Regions from separate parts of the Streptomyces sp. NPDC047981 genome, predicted to be linked through region 2. Evidence: riboswitches for the same ligand, from Rfam matches in the RefSeq annotation. Region 2 holds a riboswitch; the other holds the start of a gene.
What was found. Region 2 has a riboswitch for glycine ahead of gcvT (glycine cleavage system aminomethyltransferase GcvT). Riboswitches for the same ligand answer to the same signal wherever they lie in the genome.
Positions count from the first base shown of each region.

Region 1: it holds a riboswitch for glycine, as region 2 does, so the genes downstream of both, gcvP (aminomethyl-transferring glycine dehydrogenase) here and gcvT (glycine cleavage system aminomethyltransferase GcvT) in region 2, are expected to answer to the same signal.

Region 1 covers NZ_JBEZNQ010000109.1:2,106-11,241, forward strand. The annotation lists gene AB0E14_RS36075 (PhzF family phenazine biosynthesis protein) at 1-372, shown strand, start outside; gene AB0E14_RS36080 (CPBP family intramembrane glutamic endopeptidase) at 432-1,211, opposite strand; gene AB0E14_RS36085 (glutamate-cysteine ligase family protein) at 1,315-2,820, opposite strand; gene AB0E14_RS36090 (hypothetical protein) at 3,309-3,929, shown strand; gene AB0E14_RS36095 (DUF5999 family protein) at 4,296-4,502, shown strand; gene gcvP (aminomethyl-transferring glycine dehydrogenase) at 4,606-7,491, opposite strand; glycine riboswitch at 7,669-7,768, opposite strand; gene AB0E14_RS36105 (PRC-barrel domain-containing protein) at 7,893-8,261, shown strand; gene AB0E14_RS36110 (DNA polymerase IV) at 8,521-9,136, opposite strand, start outside.
Region 2 covers NZ_JBEZNQ010000002.1:113,851-122,986, forward strand. The annotation lists gene AB0E14_RS02405 (enhanced serine sensitivity protein SseB C-terminal domain-containing protein) at 224-1,012, opposite strand; gene AB0E14_RS02410 (enhanced serine sensitivity protein SseB) at 1,053-1,793, opposite strand; gene AB0E14_RS02415 (AAA family ATPase) at 1,908-2,582, opposite strand; glycine riboswitch at 2,723-2,825, shown strand; gene gcvT (glycine cleavage system aminomethyltransferase GcvT) at 2,988-4,115, shown strand; gene gcvH (glycine cleavage system protein GcvH) at 4,239-4,616, shown strand; gene glyA (serine hydroxymethyltransferase) at 4,640-5,899, shown strand; gene AB0E14_RS02435 (L-serine ammonia-lyase) at 6,050-7,420, shown strand; gene AB0E14_RS02440 (hypothetical protein) at 7,463-8,104, opposite strand; gene AB0E14_RS02445 (hypothetical protein) at 8,101-9,048, opposite strand.

The sequences.
Region 1 (9,136 bases), on a different contig from region 2:
GCCCACATCGGGGACCTGGTCGTCGAGCTGCGCGACGAGGCCGCCGTGCGCTCTCTGACGCCCGATCTCGCGACCCTGGCCGGCCTCGCCGAGCGCGGTGTCGTCGTCACCGCCGCCGCCGAACAGCCCGAGCGGGGCTACGACTTCGTCTCCCGCGCCTTCTTCCCCCGCCTCGGCATCGACGAGGACCCGGTCACCGGCAGCGCCCACACCGCGCTCGCGCCGCTCTGGTCCGCCCGTCTCGGCCGCGACGACCTCACCGGGTTCCAGGGCGGCGCCCGTACGGGCATCGTCTCCACCCGGCTGCGCGGCGACCGCACCCTGCTGACCGGCGACGCGGTGACGGTCATCGAAGGCGACCTGCGCGCCTGACGGTCCCCGCAGACGAGGAAGGGGCGTACGGCACCGGCCGTACGCCCCTTCCTGGCGTCCTACACGGTGGGCAGCCAGTCCACCCGCCCGGCCAGCAGCCCGTATCCCACGAAGGCCACGATGTCGAGCAGCGCGTGCGCCACCACCAGCGGGCCGACCCGGCCCCAGCGGCGGTAGAGGTAGACGAAGACGACCCCCATCACCACGTTGCCGATGAAGCCGCCGATGCCCTGGTAGAGGTGGTACGAGCCGCGCAGCACCGAACTCGCCATCAGCGCAGCCGTCGGCGACCACCCCAACTGCCCGAGCCGGCGCAGCAGATAGCCGACGACGATGACCTCCTCCACGACGGAGTTCTGCACCGCCGAGAGGATCAGCACCGGGTACTTCCACCACACGTCCGGCAGCGACTCGGGCACCACCGTCAGGTTGAATCCGGCACCCCGCGCCGCGAGGTAGAACGCGAGGCCCGCGCTGCCGATCCCGGCCGCGACCAGCGCGCCCCTGCCGAGGTCGGGCCAGGGCCGGGTGCGGTCGAAGCCGATCGACCGCATCCCCGCGCCCTCCCGCAGCAGCAGGTGCGCGACGAGCACGACCGGGACGAGCGCCGTGGCGATGCCGAAGAGCTGCCAGGCCAGATCGAGCCAGGGCCGCCCGGGCGCGTACGAACCGTTGAGCGTCGCCGCCTGCTCCTTCAGCCCGCCGGGCTTGGTCAGCGAACCGACGAAGCTGATCAGGGAGGACGCCGCGCTCGCGCCGAGCGACAGCGCCAGGACGATCAGGGTCTCGGACCGCAGGATCCCGCGCGGAAGGCCGCCGGGCGGCAGGGCATCAGGCACCACACGTTGATCCGACACCACACCTGTCTCCACTTCCCCATCGCGTTCCGGGTACGGAGATCATGCGTGACGGCCCCTGCCCCGCGCCATTCCGGTGCCGTACTCAGGGCTGGGCGAGCCCCACCGGCCAGCGGTGCACCGGCTCGCCGCCCCGCATCAGCTCGGCGTAGCGGCGGGTCGTGGCCGCGAGGGCGGCATCGCGGTCCAGGCCGGAGGCGAGCGCCCGGTGGAAGGTGTCGACCTGCCAGGACGCCCCGTTGACCCGTCCCCGGCACCGTTCCTCGATGACACCGAGGTAGAAGTCGCGGTCGGCAGGCTCGACGTGCCAGGCGTCGAGCCCGGCCGCCGCGAGCGGAAGCAGTTCGTCGAGGACCAGACGTACGGCCGGCACGGCGGCCACTGCGCCCGAGCGCCCGGGGCGCGGCCAGCGCAGCTCCGCGTCGATGCCGTGCCGGCACGCGGTGTCGAAGTTCGCGGCGGCGTCCTCGAAGGGCAGCCGCTTCCAGACGGGCCGGGAGTCCTCGGCGAGCGCCCGCACCAGGCCGTAGTAGAAGGCCGCGTTGGCGACGACGTCGGTGACGGTCGGCCCGGCGGGCAGCACCCGGTTCTCCACCCGCAGATGCGGGACGCCGTCGACCCAGCCGTACACGGGCCGGTTCCAGCGGTACACGGTCCCGTTGTGCAGGACCAGCTCCTGCAGCCGCGGCACGCCGCCCTCGTCCAGGACGCGGAGCGGATCCTCGTCGTCGCAGATCGGCAGGAGGGCGGGGAAGTACCGGAGGTTCTCCTCGAAGAGGTCGTACGCGGAGTCCACCCACCGCTCCCCGAACCAGGTCCGCGGCCGCACCCCCTGGGCCTGGAGCTCCGGCGGCCGGGTGTCGGTCGCCTGGGTGAAGAGCGGCGGCCTGGACTCCCGCCACAGCTCCCGGCCGAAGAGGAACGGGGAGTTGGCGCCGACGGCGATCTGGACCGCCGCCACGGCCTGCGCCGCGTTCCACACGGCGGCGAACCGGGCGGGCGTGACCTGGAGGTGCAACTGCACGGACGTACAGGCCGCCTCGGGCACGATGGACGTGGCCGTGCAGGTCAGCTGCTCGACGCCATGGATGTCGAGGGTGAAGTCCTCGCCCCGGGCGGCGACGATCTGATCGTTGAGCAGCGTGTAACGGTCGACTGCGGAGAGGTTCTCGGAGACGAGATCGCCTTGGGCGAGCGTCGGCAGTATTCCGATCATGACGACGCCCGCGTCGAGTTCACGCGCCTTGCGATCGGCATATCCCAAGCCGGTCCTGAGTTCCTCCGCGAGCCGATCGAAAACGCGCCCTCCGAGTCGATGCGGGGCGATGTTCACTTCGAGATTGAACATTCCCAGTTCGGTCTGGAAATCCGAGCTGGCGATGCGTTCGAGGACGGCTCCGTTGACCATCCTGGGCATGCCGTCGGCGCCCGCGAGATTGAGTTCGATCTCGAGTCCCATCAGATTCCTCGGCCGGTCGAACCTCTTCTCCGCCAGGAGCCTCGCAAGACCCGCCAGACACTGCTGGAGCTTCCTGCGGTATCGCTGCCGATCGGACAGGTCGAACCCGTCCGCCACGACCTTCTCCCCCATGGAAGCTTCCCTCCCGATCGGGCGGCCACGGCGACGGCCGCGCGCGTCACGGACGATGATGCCCACGCGATTGATCCATAACGCCTGCGGACCGCCCTCGTTGAACGATAGGCTGGATCGAGCAATCCCCCGGCACCTCCCAGAGTCATCCGGCAACGGACATATTCCGCAGCCATATTCACCGAAAGCATGGGGTCGATATCCGGCCGTCCACTCCGGTGAAGTCCGCGCAGGCAGAAGACCGGCGCGCGTCGCAAATACGATGAATCGCCGCCGGAGCGAGACCGGATGAGGCCTTGCGCGCAATATTGGCGACCGCTAGCGGAAACACCGTGTGAACACGTCTCGTATAAACTCCGCGAACGAGGCAGAGTGTTGGCACCCGGCCATGACATCCATGGCTTCACGGCCCCTCCGGCCCGGCAGCCCACAGCGCCGTCGTACCTGCCCACGCGTCACCGTGTCTCCTGAGCGAGAGGCGACCCATCATGCTTCGACCCTCCCCGGCCCCCGCGCCGGCCCTGCGCAGTGTCCTCGCGGCCCTCGGTTCCCCCACCGCCGTCCGCGAGGCACGAACTCCCGCCCTGCGTGCGGCCCAGGGGCCACTGAGCCCCGAGCTGCCCCTGCCCGTCCACGTCCTCGACGTACGGGACCAGGTCGTCGACGTACGGGACCAGGTCCTCCCGCCCGGGCAGGCGCCGCGCACGCGGCTGGCCGGCTGGCGCTTCCTGATCCGAGGCACCGACCGGGCGATCGCCGCCGCCGACACGATGCTCACCCCCGACGGCTGGTCCTTCTCGCACTTCTTCGAAGGCCCCTACGTCACCGCCACCGAACGGGCGCTGCTGCAGGCCGAGGCGCTGCCCACGACGTACCAGCCCCGGCTGCTGTCCGTACCGGAGTTGTACATGCTGACCCTCTGGCTGCACGGCGACACGGAGTCCGACGGCACGTCCTCCGCGCCCGACCCGGCGGACCTGCTGATCCCGCTCGCCCCGGCACCGCCCGGCATCGCGGCGAACCAGCCGCACCTGGTCGCCGACCTGCTGCCCGTGCTCACCCTGCGGCTTGCTCCCCCGCCGCTCTTCGGCACCCCGGCGCCCGCCTGAGCGGGTCTCCCGGAACGTATCGCGCCCCGCGCGCCCACCCGGCCGCGGGGCGCGCTGCTGCCCGAGCGAGCACGCGGGGGAGGAAGGACCGTTGCCGAACGACCGTCTCGAACACCCCCTCCCCTTACGGGCTAGCCCATCAGGGCTACCCCGAACCACCCGAAGAGACCGCCCAGTTGAGCTGAACCGCCCGCGCGGGTGATACGTCTTCATGCAGTAGGAAGAGCTGCCGCGAAATACCTGCGGATCGCCGTCCGTGGGGGAACACTGGACCAACCGAACCGACAACGGGGGGCGGCCATGAGCACCGAACCGAGCCGCAGGACGACAGACTCACTCACCACGACGCAGCGAAAGAACCCATCCATGTGCCAGCACCAGCCTGCCTGTCCCACCGCCGAATCCGCCGACCGGGAGGCGGCCCGCATGACGGCGCACCATCCGGAGCAGGGCTGGAGCCTGCTGTGCAACGGGGTCCTGCTCTTCGAGGACACCGGTGAACTGCTGCCGGACGGCCAGATCATCGCCCCGCACCGCCCGCTGACGACGGGCCGGGTGACGACCGCCGCCTGACTTCGGGCCGGCGTGCCCGGGGCACGACACGTACGAGGGAACGCGCACACGAAAGGGCCGGCCCGGAGAGAACTCTCCGAACCGGCCCTGACTCATGCCGATATCAGTGGTCGTACTCGTCCAGCGGCGGGCAGGAGCAGACCAGGTTGCGGTCGCCGAACGCGCCGTCGATCCGGCGGACCGGCGGCCAGTACTTGTCCGCGGGCGAGACACCGGCCGGGAAGACCGCCTCGTCACGGGTGTACGGGTGGTTCCACTCGCCACCGAGCGCGGCGGCCGTGTGCGGGGCGTTGGCCAGCGGGTTGTCCCCGGCCGGCCACTCGCCCGACGCGACCTTCTCGATCTCGCCGCGGATCGCGATCATCGTGTCGCAGAAGCGGTCGATCTCGGCGAGGTCCTCGGACTCGGTCGGCTCGATCATCAGCGTGCCGGCCACCGGGAACGACATCGTCGGCGCGTGGAAGCCGTAGTCGATCAGGCGCTTGGCGATGTCGTCGACGCTGACGCCGGTCGCCTTGGACAGCGGGCGCAGGTCGACGATGCACTCGTGGGCGACGAGCCCGGCCGGACCGGTGTACAGCACCGGGTAGTGCGGCTCCAGGCGCTTGGCGATGTAGTTCGCCGCCAGGACGGCCACCTGCGTGGCGCGCTTGAGGCCCTCGCCGCCCATCAGGCGCACGTACGACCAGGAGATCGGCAGGATGCCGGCCGAGCCCCACGGGGCGGCCGAGATCGGGCCGACGCCCGTCTCGGGACCGGCGGTCGGCTGCAGCGGGTGGTTCGGCAGGTACGGCGCGAGGTGCGCGCGCACACCGACCGGTCCGACGCCGGGACCGCCACCGCCGTGCGGGATGCAGAAGGTCTTGTGCAGGTTGAGGTGCGAGACGTCGCCGCCGAACTTGCCGGGCTTGGCGAGCCCGACGAGTGCGTTGAGGTTGGCGCCGTCGACGTAGACCTGGCCGCCGGCCTCGTGGACCTCGGCGCAGATGTCGGCGACGTGCTCCTCGAACACACCGTGCGTGGACGGGTAGGTGATCATCAGCACGGACAGCTCGTCGCGGTACTGCGCGATCTTGGCGCGCAGGTCGGTGACGTCGACCTCGCCGTCGTCGGCGGTCTTGACGACGACGACCTTCATGCCGGCCATCACCGCGGAGGCGGCGTTGGTGCCGTGCGCGGAGGACGGGATCAGGCAGACGGTGCGCTGCTCGTCGCCGTTGGCGCGGTGGTAGGCGCGGACGGCCAGCAGACCGGCCAGCTCGCCCTGCGAACCGGCGTTGGGCTGGATCGACACCTTGTCGTAGCCGGTGACCTCGGCGAGACGCTCCTCGAGCTCGGTGATGAGCGTGAGGTAGCCCTGGGCCTGCTCGACCGGGGCGAAGGGGTGCATCTGGCCGAACTCGGGCCAGGTCACCGGCTCCATCTCGGTGGTCGCGTTCAGCTTCATCGTGCAGGAGCCGAGCGGGATCATGCCGCGGTCGAGCGCGTAGTCGCGGTCGGCGAGCCGGCGCAGGTAGCGCAGCATCGACGTCTCGGAGCGGTGCGCGTGGAAGACCGGGTGCGTGAGGTACGCGTCGGAGCGCAGCAGCCCGGCGGGCAGCACGTCCTCGCCGGCCGAGTCCAGGGCCTCGATGTCGGCGTCGACGCCGAAGGCGGCCCAGACGGCGGCGATCTGCGCGCGCCCGGTGGTCTCGTCGCAGGAGGCAGAGACGTGGTCGGCGTCGACGAGGTACAGGTTGACGCCGGCCTCGCGGGCCGCGGCGACGGCCTCGGCGGCCTTGCCGGGGACGCGGACGGTGACGGTGTCGAAGAAGGAGCCGTGGACGACCTCCACGCCACCGGCGGTGAGGCCGGCGGCGAGAACGGAGGCGTACCGGTGGACGCGCTGAGCGATCTGCTTCAGCCCGTCGGGCCCGTGGTAGACGGCGTACATGCCGGCCATGACGGCGAGCAGCACCTGCGCGGTGCAGATGTTGCTGGTGGCCTTCTCGCGGCGGATGTGCTGCTCGCGGGTCTGCAGGGCCAGGCGGTAGGCGCGGTTGCCGTCGGCGTCGACGGAGACGCCGACCAGGCGGCCGGGCAGCGAGCGGGCGTGCTTGTCCTGGACGGCCATGTAGCCGGCGTGCGGCCCGCCGAAGCCCATGGGCACGCCGAACCGCTGGGTGGTGCCGACGGCGATGTCGGCCCCGAGGGAACCGGGCGAGGTCAGCAGCGTCAGCGCGAGCAGATCGGCGGCAACGGTGACGATCGCGCCGAGCTCGTGGGCGGCGTCGATCAGCGGCTTGATGTCCCGCACGGCACCGGAGGCGCCCGGGTACTGGAGCAGCACGCCGAAGACCCCGCGCTCGGCGACCTCGGCGGGGATGCCCGCCGAGAGGTCGGCGACGACGACCTCGACACCGGTCGGCTCGGCGCGGGTCTCGATGACGGCGATGGTCTGCGGCAGCGCGTCGGCGTCGACGAGGAAGACCCCGTTCTTGACCTTGCCGACACGGCGGGAGAGCGCCATGGCCTCGGCGGCGGCGGTGCCCTCGTCGAGCAGCGAGGCGCCGGAGGTCGGCAGGCCGGTGAGGTCGGCGACCACGGTCTGGAAGTTGAGCAGCGCCTCGAGCCGACCCTGCGAGATCTCGGGCTGGTACGGCGTGTAGGCGGTGTACCAGGCCGGGTTCTCCATGACGTTCCGCAGAATCACCGGCGGCGTGAAGGTCCCGTAGTAGCCGAGACCGATCATCGGCGCGAGCACCTGGTTGCGGTCGGCGAGCTCACGCAGCTCGGCGAGCACCTCGGCCTCGGTACGGGCAGCGGGCAGGCCGAGGGCCTCGGCGTTCTTGATCACGTCCGGCACGGCGGCGGCCGTCAGCTCGTCGAGCGAGCCGTAGCCGACCTGCGCGAGCATCTTGGCCCGGGCTTCGGCGTCGGGCCCGATGTGCCGCTGCTCGAACGGGATGCCCTGTTCGAGCTCGGAGAGCGAAATGCGGTTGGCGGTCATGTACGGAGGCCTCCTGGTCGTCACGACCTGCGAGGGACACCACGGCGCGGGTGCCCGGACGGCCTCCCCCTCTGTCATCTCAACCTGAGAGCTTCACCGGCAGACCAAAGGCCCGCCGGCTTTCACCGTCGGTGAGAGCGGACGCCGTCGGACCTCCGCTCTGCTTTCCAGAGTGACCTCGTCCATGCGGTACCGGGTGCCTGAGAGATTCCGGGGAGGATTTGCTCCTTCGGCGCCTCCGAAAGGTTTCTCCGGAGGACTCTCCCGCACGGGGTCGACAGCCACAGCCAGCCTACCAGCGCGGTTCCGTCTTCCATCGCTCAAGTGGCCGACATCCCAGATGTGCACTTTCGTATTCTTTGTAGGTCTTCAACGAGCAGCTGCGACCAGTTGGAGGGACCGTGCAGACCGACATCGATCCGCGCAGCCTGATCGGCCGCAAGGCGTTCGACTGCAACGGCCACAAGATCGGCACCGTGGACGAGGTGTACCTGGACGACGCGACGGGGGTCCCCGAATGGGCGGCGGTCCGCACGGGTCTCTTCGGCCGCGACGCCTTCGTCCCCCTGGAGCCGAGCGAACTGGTCGACGACGCCCTCCACATCCCGTACGAACGCGCCCTGATCAAGGACGCCCCGGACTTCGGCGTGGGCCGCCACCTGTCCCCGGAACAAGAACTCCAGCTCTACCGCCACTACAGCCTTGCCCTCCCGCCCCCACCACCCCCGGACCACGACTTCGGCCGCCTGGCAGGCCACGACGACACATGACCGCCGAGGGACCGACGGCGCCCCTACCAGGCCAACCGCACCCAGCCACACACGGGAAGCCCCGCCGAAGGCGCCCAGCCACGCACGAACGAGCACCCGCAAACCCTGCCGCCCCCGCCGCACGGGCAGGCGACGCACCCACCTCCCGAGCCCGCCGACGGCGCTCAGCCACACACAGGAGCACCCGCACCTCTGCCCATCCAGTCGCACGGGTGGTGCGGGTGGGAACCCCAGCCCGGCCGCAGGCCGGGCGCACCCCCTAGGCGACCGCCGCCGCCCCGCTCCCTCCCCCGACCAGCGGCAACGGCTCCCCCTCCACCAACTCCGGATCGTCGACGAGGAACGTCCGCACCCTCCCCGGCGCCGACCCCGGCTCCTCGAAGCGCACGGTGACCCGCCCCACCCCGCTCCCCTGCACCCACCCGGCCCCGTACACGGCATGCCGTACGTCGTGCCCGGGCGCAAACCGCCGCGAGCCGGCCGCGGCCGACTCCTCCGCCGTAGCCGCCTCGGGGGCAGCCACCTCCTCCACCGCGCCGGGGTCCCGAGACTCCTCCGCGGCCTCCGCCGCCTCCGCCTGCGCGAACAGGTCCTCCTGCGTGTAGTCCGCGAGCCCGCTCACCCCCACCCCCAGCAGCCGCACCCCGCCCGTGGTGTCGACGCCCTCCAGCAGCCGCCCCGCAGCCTCCCGCACCACCAGCGGGTCGTCCGTCGGGCCCCGCAGGGTCTCCGACCGCGTCAGGGTCGAGAAGTCGAAGCGCCGCACCTTCAGCACGATCGTCCGCCCCGAGTGCCCCGAGGCGCGCAGCCGCCCCACACACCGCTCGGCCAGCCGCTCCACCTCGATCCGGATCCGCACCCGATCGTGCAGGTCC
Region 2 (9,136 bases):
GCCAGACCTCACGGTGAATGTTTGCTCAACCGTGATGCGGTTCGTTGCCTTCCGTTATCCGGACTCTGTGATCGCGTCAGCGGACCATCTCGGCCACTATTCGGCTCAAACGGACATCCACCCCAACACCCCTGTGACAGGTGCCAATTGGGGTGACGCATGGGGTGGCGAATCGGGTGATTCGCCATGTCCGGGACGCGACGCGCCAGGTGCGGGACGCGGCTCAGTACGTGCGGGGCACGGCCGGCGGGTAGCCGTAGCCGGAGGCGGGCGGCGCGGGCGCCGCGTGCGCGTCGCGGTCGTAGAACGGCCGGGCGTTGGCGCGCAGCCACATCGCGACGGGGTCGTACGCGTCCGACATCGCGACCGTCGAGACGGGCAGGCCGTCGGGGACCGCGGAGACCGACTGCCGCATCATCGCGCGCACCGACTCCACGGCGGCGGCGGAGGTGTCGTACAGGTCGAGACCGATGGCGAGGTACGGGGAGCCGAGCGCGGGCTGCACCCAGGCCCTGCGCAGCGACCGTACGGACGGGGTGCGATGGGCGTTCTGGGTCAGCAGGGCGTAGAACTGCGGAATCTCGAGCGCGGGTTCGGAGAGCCTGAGCGGTCCGGCCGGCATCCGGTCGAGACCGGTGGCGATCCGGCGCAGGTCCGCCCAGGGGATGCCGACGCCGCCGTTCGGGTCGTGCGGGTTGAGCCAGATGCCCACCCGGTCGGGGTAGAGCGCGCCGGCGATCTCGCGTCCCGTGACCGCCTCGTGCGCGCGGTTCCAGCCGGAGGCGGCCAGCTCCTGGGCGGAGGTGACGCACGGGGCGTACCCGAAGCCGTCGACCTCCATGTGTCCGTACTGGGCGTCGGGCGAGCCGGGGGTGCCCTGCCAGAGCAGCATCCAGACGCCGCCGTCGGCGAGGGCGCGCAGCAGGTCCTCGTACGCCTCGTAGCGTCCGGGTGCCACCTGGCGCAGCCTGTGCTCGACCATTCCGGTCGCAGCGGTGCCTGACGCGCTCACGCTGTTCTCCGCCCCTCTTCCGTCCACCGCTTCAGCTTAGTTACCGGGAGGCCCGCTGGTAGAAGGGGCGCACCCGCTCCAGCAGCCAGTCGCCGACCGGGTCCTGCGCCACGTCGAGCAGGATGAGGTTGACCGGCCAGGCCACCTCGACCCGGCCGAGCGCGCGGCCGAGGGCGTCCAGCGGGGCGTTCCGGTCGACGCCGTCCCAGGTGACGAGCTCGACGCCGACGAAGAGGGCCGGTTCGGTGCCCTCGACGCTGGCCAGGGCGCGGCGGGCGGAGAGGACGACTCCGGTGTCCTCGAACTCGGCGGAGGCGGCGGAGAGGAAGTCGACGGGGTCGTCCTGCCAGTCGGGCTCGAAGAGCCGGACCCGGCCGCCGCTCGCGGGGCCGTCCAGCGGGGTGCGGCCGGTCCGGCAGAGTTCGGCCACGGCGGGCGGGGGCAGCGGGGCGCCGACGGTGCCGCCGGGGTTCACGGCGATGCCGAGCTGCGGGGGCAGTCCGCGGGCGAAGTCACGGGCGGGGGCGACGGTGAAGGACATGTGGCTGCCGACGCAGGCGAGGAACTGCTGCTCGGAGCTGAAGACGGGGACGTACGGCAGTCCGTCGATCTCCATCGTGGGCAGGTCGAGGTCCCGGCTCTCCTGGCTGCCTCCGTTGGGCAGCGGCACCCAGACGGGGCTCCGGCCGAGGACCTCGACGAGGCGGCCCCCGGCGGAGGGGTTGCCGAGCGAGGCCGCGAGGACCTCTTCGAGCTCGTTGCCCGGCCACGTAACGTCCACGGTTCCCGCTTCCCCTGTCTGGCACGCCCTGATCGCGTGTCTGGCGCGCCCTCGTCGTGACGCCCTCGGGGCAGAACCCTAACGCCGCCCTGGCACCCCCGTGGCCAAAAGCGCTCAGTGCGCGGAGCGGAAGGCGATGGTCCGCAGGGCTCCTGCGGCGTCCCGGTCGAGCAGCGTCGCCGAGGCGCAGCCGCGGGGCAGCCGGCCCGCCTCGACCGAGCGGAGGAGCCGGCCGACGGCCCGGCGGTGCCGGGCGAAGGCGTAGCCGGAGACGCCCCGGCCGCGCTCGCGCTGGCCGGCCCGGGCGGCGGCGGGTGGGACGTCGAGCAGGATCAGATGGAGGGCGCCGCCCCGGCGGCGGGCCTCGCGGGCCAGCCAGTTCCGCACCCAGGACTGGGTGCCGCAGTCGTGGACGACGACGCTCCGCCCGGCCCGCAGCGCGCGCCACAGACCGGCGTAGTGGGCGATCCGGGCCAGCGGGCGGTAGACCGCGTACGGCAGGAAGGCGGGCAGCCGGGCCTCCCAGCGCTCGCGGGCGTCCTGGGAGTCGATGCCGAGGCCGTCCGCGGCGCGCCGCATCAGCGTGGACTTGCCGCTGCCGGGCAGCCCGGAGACCACCACGAGGTCGCCCGCCGTGAAGGCGAGCGTGCGGGGGCCGCGGCCGCCGCGCTCGCGCAGATCGCGCAGCAGGGGCGCGGCGCGGCGTCTGCGGGTCCTGGCGCGGGCGCGGGCACGCGGGGCCGGTATCCCCGTACTCGTGGCGTAGGCGCCGGAGCGCTGGATCGTCATCGTCTCTCCCCCAGTCGGGTCCCGAGAACCCCTTGCCCACAAAGTGTAAAGAAGGGGTAATCAGTCACAAGCGATTTGCCGATCCGACACCGCGTGCAATGATGTCCGCGCCAAGCGCACACAACCGCATACCGGCCGCTCGAATCCGCGCGGGAGAGTCCCGGAACCACCACGGTGGGCCCCGGGCGCCGAAGGAGCAAGACCCTCCCTTGAATCTCTCAGGCCCCGTACCGCGTGGATGAGGCAGATCTGAAAAGCGGGACACGCCCTCGCGTGTCCCCACCCAAGGTGCAAGCCGATCTCTCGGTGACGAGATGCTCTCGGTGAACCTCTCAGGTTCCATGACAGATGGGGAGGACGTCCTCGCCCGTCATGTTTTCCGCCCTTGGGATCCGGGAGCCACCCATGAGCACGTCTGCCCCCCGTCTGACCGCCCTCGATGCCCTGCATCGCTCCCTGGGCGCGACCATGACCGACTTCGCCGGCTGGGACATGCCGCTGCGCTACGGCAGCGAGCGGGACGAGCACGTCGCCGTCCGCACCAAGGCGGGCCTCTTCGACCTCTCCCACATGGGCGAGATCACCGTCACCGGCCCGCAGGCGGTCGAGCTGCTCGACTTCGCCCTGGTCGGCAACATCTCCACGGTCGGCGTGGGCCGCGCCCGCTACACGATGATCTGCCAGGAGGACGGCGGCATCCTCGACGACCTGATCGTGTACCGGCTCGCTGACACCGAGTACATGGTCGTCGCCAACGCCTCCAACGCCCAGATCGTCCTCGACGCGCTCACCGAGCGCGCGGCCGGCTTCGACGCCGAGGTCCGCGACGACCGCGACGCGTACGCCCTGATCGCCGTCCAGGGCCCGGAGTCCCCCGGCATCCTGAAGTCGCTCACCGACGCCGACCTGGACGGGCTGAAGTACTACGCCGGCCTGCCGGGCACGGTCGCCGGGGTCCCCGCCCTGATCGCCCGTACCGGCTACACCGGCGAGGACGGCTTCGAGCTGTTCCTGAAGCCGGAGCACGCCGAGGGCGTCTGGAAGGCGCTGACCGAGGCGGGCGCGCCGGTCGGCCTGATCCCCTGCGGCCTGTCCTGCCGTGACACGCTGCGCCTGGAGGCGGGCATGCCGCTGTACGGGCACGAGCTGACGACCTCCCTCACCCCGTTCGACGCCGGTCTCGGCCGGGTCGTGAAGTTCGAGAAGACGACGAACGAGGGCCGCTTCGTCGGCCGCGAGGCGCTCGAGAAGGCCGCCGAGCGCGCCGAGACCGCCCCGCCGCGCAAGCTGGTCGGCCTGATCGCCGAGGGCCGCCGCGTCCCGCGCGCCGGTTTCTCCGTCGTCGCGAACGGCGAGGTCATCGGCGAGGTCACCTCGGGCGCGCCGTCCCCGACGCTCGGAAAGCCGATCGCGATCGCCTACGTGGACGCGGCGCACGCCGAGCCCGGCACCCAGGGTGTAGGTGTGGACATCCGCGGCACGCACGAGCCGTACGAGGTCGTGGCGCTGCCCTTCTACAAGCGTCAGAAGTGACGGCGCACCGGAACTGACGATCGGGGCGGGCGTGAGGTATCCCACCCCCTCACGTCTCACCCCGCGTCTCATCCCGTAAGACCAGCGTTCATCAGCACTCCCCCGATCCAGGAGAATCACGACATGAGCAACCCCCAGCAGCTCCGCTACAGCAAGGAGCACGAGTGGCTGTCGGACGTCGTCGACGGCGTCGCGACGGTCGGCATCACCGAGCACGCGGCGAACGCCCTCGGTGACGTCGTCTACGTGCAGCTCCCGGAGGTCGGGGACACCGTGACCGCGGGCGAGTCCTGTGGCGAGCTGGAGTCCACCAAGTCCGTCAGCGACCTGTACGCCCCGGTGACCGGCGAGATCGTCGAGGCCAACCAGGACGTCGTGGACGACCCCTCCCTGGTGAACACCGCCCCGTTCGAGGGTGGCTGGCTGTTCAAGGTGCGCATCACCGGTGAGCCGGACGAGCTGCTCACCGCCGACGAGTACACCGCCTTCACCGCAGGCTGACCGAGACCCGTAGGGATCGATCCATGTCGCTTATGAACACCCCTCTCCATGAGCTGGACCCGGACGTCGCCGCCGCCGTCGACGCCGAGCTCCACCGCCAGCAGTCCACCCTCGAGATGATCGCCTCGGAGAACTTCGCTCCGGTCGCGGTCATGGAGGCCCAGGGCTCGGTCCTCACCAACAAGTACGCCGAGGGCTACCCGGGCCGCCGCTACTACGGCGGCTGCGAGCACGTCGACGTGGCCGAGCAGATCGCCATCGACCGGATCAAGGACCTGTTCGGCGCCGAGTACGCCAACGTCCAGCCGCACTCCGGCGCCTCCGCGAACCAGGCCGCGCTCTTCGCGATCGCCCAGCCGGGCGACACGATCCTGGGCCTGGACCTGGCGCACGGCGGTCACCTGACCCACGGCATGCGCCTGAACTTCTCGGGCAAGCAGTTCAACGTGGTCGCGTACCACGTGGACGAGGCCGGTCTGGTCGACATGGCCGAGGTCGAGCGCCTGGCCAAGGAGCACCGCCCGAAGGTGATCATCGCGGGCTGGTCCGCCTACCCGCGTCAGCTGGACTTCGCGGAGTTCCGCCGGATCGCCGACGAGGTCGAGGCGTACCTGTGGGTCGACATGGCCCACTTCGCGGGCCTGGTCGCGGCCGGTCTGCACCCGAACCCGGTCCCGCACGCCGACGTGGTCACCTCGACCACGCACAAGACGCTCGGCGGCCCGCGCGGCGGCATCATCCTCGCGAAGAAGGAGTTCGCGAAGAAGCTGAACTCCTCGGTCTTCCCCGGTTTCCAGGGCGGCCCGCTGGAGCACGTGATCGCGGCCAAGGCCGTCTCGTTCAAGATCGCGGCCTCGGAGGAGTTCAAGGAGCGCCAGCAGCGCACCCTGGACGGCGCCCGGATCCTGGCCGAGCGCCTGGTCCAGGACGACGTCACCGCGCACGGCGTCTCGGTCCTGTCCGGCGGCACGGACGTGCACCTGGTCCTGGTGGACCTGCGCAACTCCGAGCTGGACGGCCAGCAGGCCGAGGACCGCCTCCACGAGGTCGGCATCACGGTCAACCGGAACGCGATCCCGAACGACCCGCGTCCGCCGATGGTCACCTCGGGTCTGCGCATCGGTACGCCGGCGCTCGCGACCCGCGGTTTCGGCGCCGAGGACTTCGCCGAGGTCGCCGACGTCATCGCGGAGACCCTGAAGCCCGGCTTCGACGCCGACGCCCTGAAGGCCCGGGTCGTCGCGCTGGCCGAGAAGCACCCGCTGTACCCCGGCCTGAAGTAATTTCGTACCCTTTTGTTGGTATGAAGCTCCGGGGCACCGCGCACACTGGACAGTGAGCCGGTGCCCCACCCCTTTGTCCCGCTCGCTTTCCTGCTCTGTTCTGCACCACCCCGGCAGACAACGGCGTCAGCCCCCCACAAGGAGTCCCCCGTGGCCATCTCGGTCTTCGACCTGTTCTCGATCGGCATCGGCCCGTCCAGCTCGCACACGGTGGGCCCGATGCGCGCGGCCCGGATGTTCGCGCGCCGTCTGAAGAACGAAGGCCTCCTGGCGCACACGGCGTCGATACGGGCCGAGCTGTACGGCTCGCTGGGCGCGACCGGCCACGGGCACGGCACGCCGAAGGCGGTCCTGCTGGGCCTGGAGGGCAACTCGCCGCGCACGGTGAACGTGGAGACCGCGGACGACGAGTTCGAGCGGATCAAGTCGAGCGGCCGGATCAACGTCCTCGGGATGCACGAGATCCCCTTCGACTTCGACGCGGACCTGATCCTGCACCGGCGCAAGGCGCTGCCGTACCACGCCAACGGCATGACGGTCTTCGCGTACGACGTCGAGGGCGCGCTGGTCCTGGAGAAGACGTACTACTCGGTCGGCGGCGGCTTCGTCGTCGACGAGGACGCGGTCGAGGGCTCGGACCCGATCATCCCGGACGACACGGTCCTGAAGTACCCCTTCCGCACGGGCGACGAGCTGCTCCGGCTCGCGAAGGAGACGGGCCTGTCGATCTCCGCGATGATGATGGAGAACGAGAAGGCCTGGCGCACCGAGGACGAGATCCGCGAGGGCCTCCTGGAGATCTGGCGGGTCATGCAGGCCTGCGTCTCGCGCGGCATGTCCCGCGAGGGCATCCTGCCCGGCGGCCTGAAGGTCCGCCGCCGCGCCGCGAACACGGCCCGCAAGCTGCGCTCCGAGGGCGAGCCGGCGGCGCTCGCGATGGAGTGGATCACGCTCTACGCGATGGCCGTGAACGAGGAGAACGCGGCGGGCGGCCGCGTGGTGACCGCCCCGACGAACGGTGCGGCGGGCATCATCCCGGCGGTCCTGCACTACTACATGAACTTCGTGCCGGGCGCCGACGACGACGGCGTGGTCCGCTTCATGCTCGCGGCGGGCGCGGTCGGCATGCTCTTCAAGGAGAACGCCTCGATCTCGGGCGCCGAGGTCGGCTGCCAGGGCGAGGTCGGCTCGGCCTGCTCGATGGCGGCCGGCGCCCTCGCGGAGGTCATGGGCGGCTCCCCGGAGCAGGTCGAGAACGCGGCCGAGATCGGCATGGAGCACAACCTGGGCCTGACCTGCGACCCGGTCGGCGGCCTGGTCCAGATCCCGTGCATCGAGCGCAACGGCATGGCGGCGGTCAAGGCGGTCACGGCCGCGAAGATGGCCCTCCGCGGCGACGGCAGCCACCTGGTCTCCCTGGACAAGGTCATCAAGACGATGAAGGAGACCGGCGCGGACATGTCGGTCAAGTACAAGGAGACGGCGCGGGGCGGTCTCGCGGTGAACATCATCGAGTGCTGATCACACACGGCTGATCAGCACAGGCTGATCACCGCGTGCTGATCACCGCCTGCTGATTCCCGGGGCGGTCCGGGTCTCGTGCGGATTCGGCTCGTGCCGCAGCAGCGGCACCGGGCCCCGCATCGCGAATCCGCCCGGGAGGTCCAGCCGGCCGCCCCGTCGCTCGGCGATCACCGCCCCCTGCGCCCCCAGGCTCACGTCGACCGCGCACTCCCCCGACCGCACGCCGGTCAGGCAGGCGTCGCGGACCACACAGACGAGCCCGGAGATCCAGAAGACCACGCTCAGCTGCACGTCCAGTGTGCCGATCTTCGCGCCGTCCACGTAGACGTCGACGTAGGGCCGGTGCGTGGAGGTGACCCGATGGGTCGCGAGGGCGACGACCTCCTCGCTGCCCGGCAGGTCCCGGGTACGGCGCGCGGCGGACTGCAGCGCGGAGTGGCCGCGCCAGCCGGCGGCGGCCAGGTCGAACACGTCGAGGCCGAGGAAGTCGTCCACGACGGTGGCCAGCTCGTGCTCGACCGCCCGGTCGGCGGCGGGCGTCCGGCCCCGTACGGACGCGAGCAGCGGCCCGGCCGTGCCATGGGCACGCAGCGGCCCGTCGAGGCCTTCACCGTCGCCGAGCAGGAACGAGCGGACGGCGATCGTCGGGGTCGTGGCCCTCAAGGGCGCGGTCGTGGTCATCGGTCCTCCTCGTCGAGGGTCTGCCGACCGGGGTCCGGGTGCGGGTCGAGCCGGGTGGTGTGGGTGGGCGGCTCGCCGGGCGGACGGTACTCGGTCAGCGCCGTGTCGCCGGTGGCGGGCCGCAGGGTCGCCCGTACGTGGCTGCGCACCCAGCGGGGGCCTCGGTGCAGCCGCCCGAAGTAGACGGCCGCGGCGGCGGCGAGAGCGAGCGCACCGCCCAGGGACGCAGGACCGACGACCCACCCGACGGGGGTGGAGCCGCCGCCGTTGCCTCCGGGCGGGACGGTTGCGTTGGGGTCGGTCTGGTTCGGGTCGGTCTGATTCGGGTCGGTCTGATTCGGGTCGGTCTGGTTCGGGTCCGTCTGGTTCGGGTCGGTCTGGAAGGGGTCCGTCTGGTTCGGGTCCGTCTGGTTCGGGTCCGTCTGGTTCGGGTCCGTCGGGTTCGGCTCGTCCGTGACCTCGTACGAAGCCTCGTCGTACTGCTCCGGGTAGTCCTGGCAGACCGCCCGCACCGTGTGCCCGCCCGGCTCCGCGTCGCTCGGTACCGGGATCTCGGTGGCGAAAGTGGCCTGCTCCGTGACGGGGGCGGTGGTCAGCGACTCGTCGCCGTCCCACAGCAGGTCGACGTTCGAGCAACGGAAGCCCGTGCCCTCCGCCTGTACGGTGCTCCCTTTCGTGCCCTCCTCCTCGGCGAGGGCGAGGAGCGGGTCCCCCGGGGTTTCGACGACGTAGACGGCCTCCGCATAGAGGGACGACGCATCGGTGCACACGGCCCGGAAGGTGTACGTGCCCGGGTCAGAATCAGCCGGGACGGTCTCCGTGTACGAGAAGTCGCCGTTCTCCGACACGGGGATGCCGGACGCGATCTCGGGCCCGCCCACCACGTGGAGATACACGGTGCCACCAGGGCACTCGTCGAAGCCCGTGCCCCGGACGTCGATCACGTCCCCGACGGAGCCGTGGTCCGGGTCGAGCGTGAGGGAGGCCTCGGCATCCGGCGGTTCCGTCGTCGACGGCGGTTCCGATGGCGTC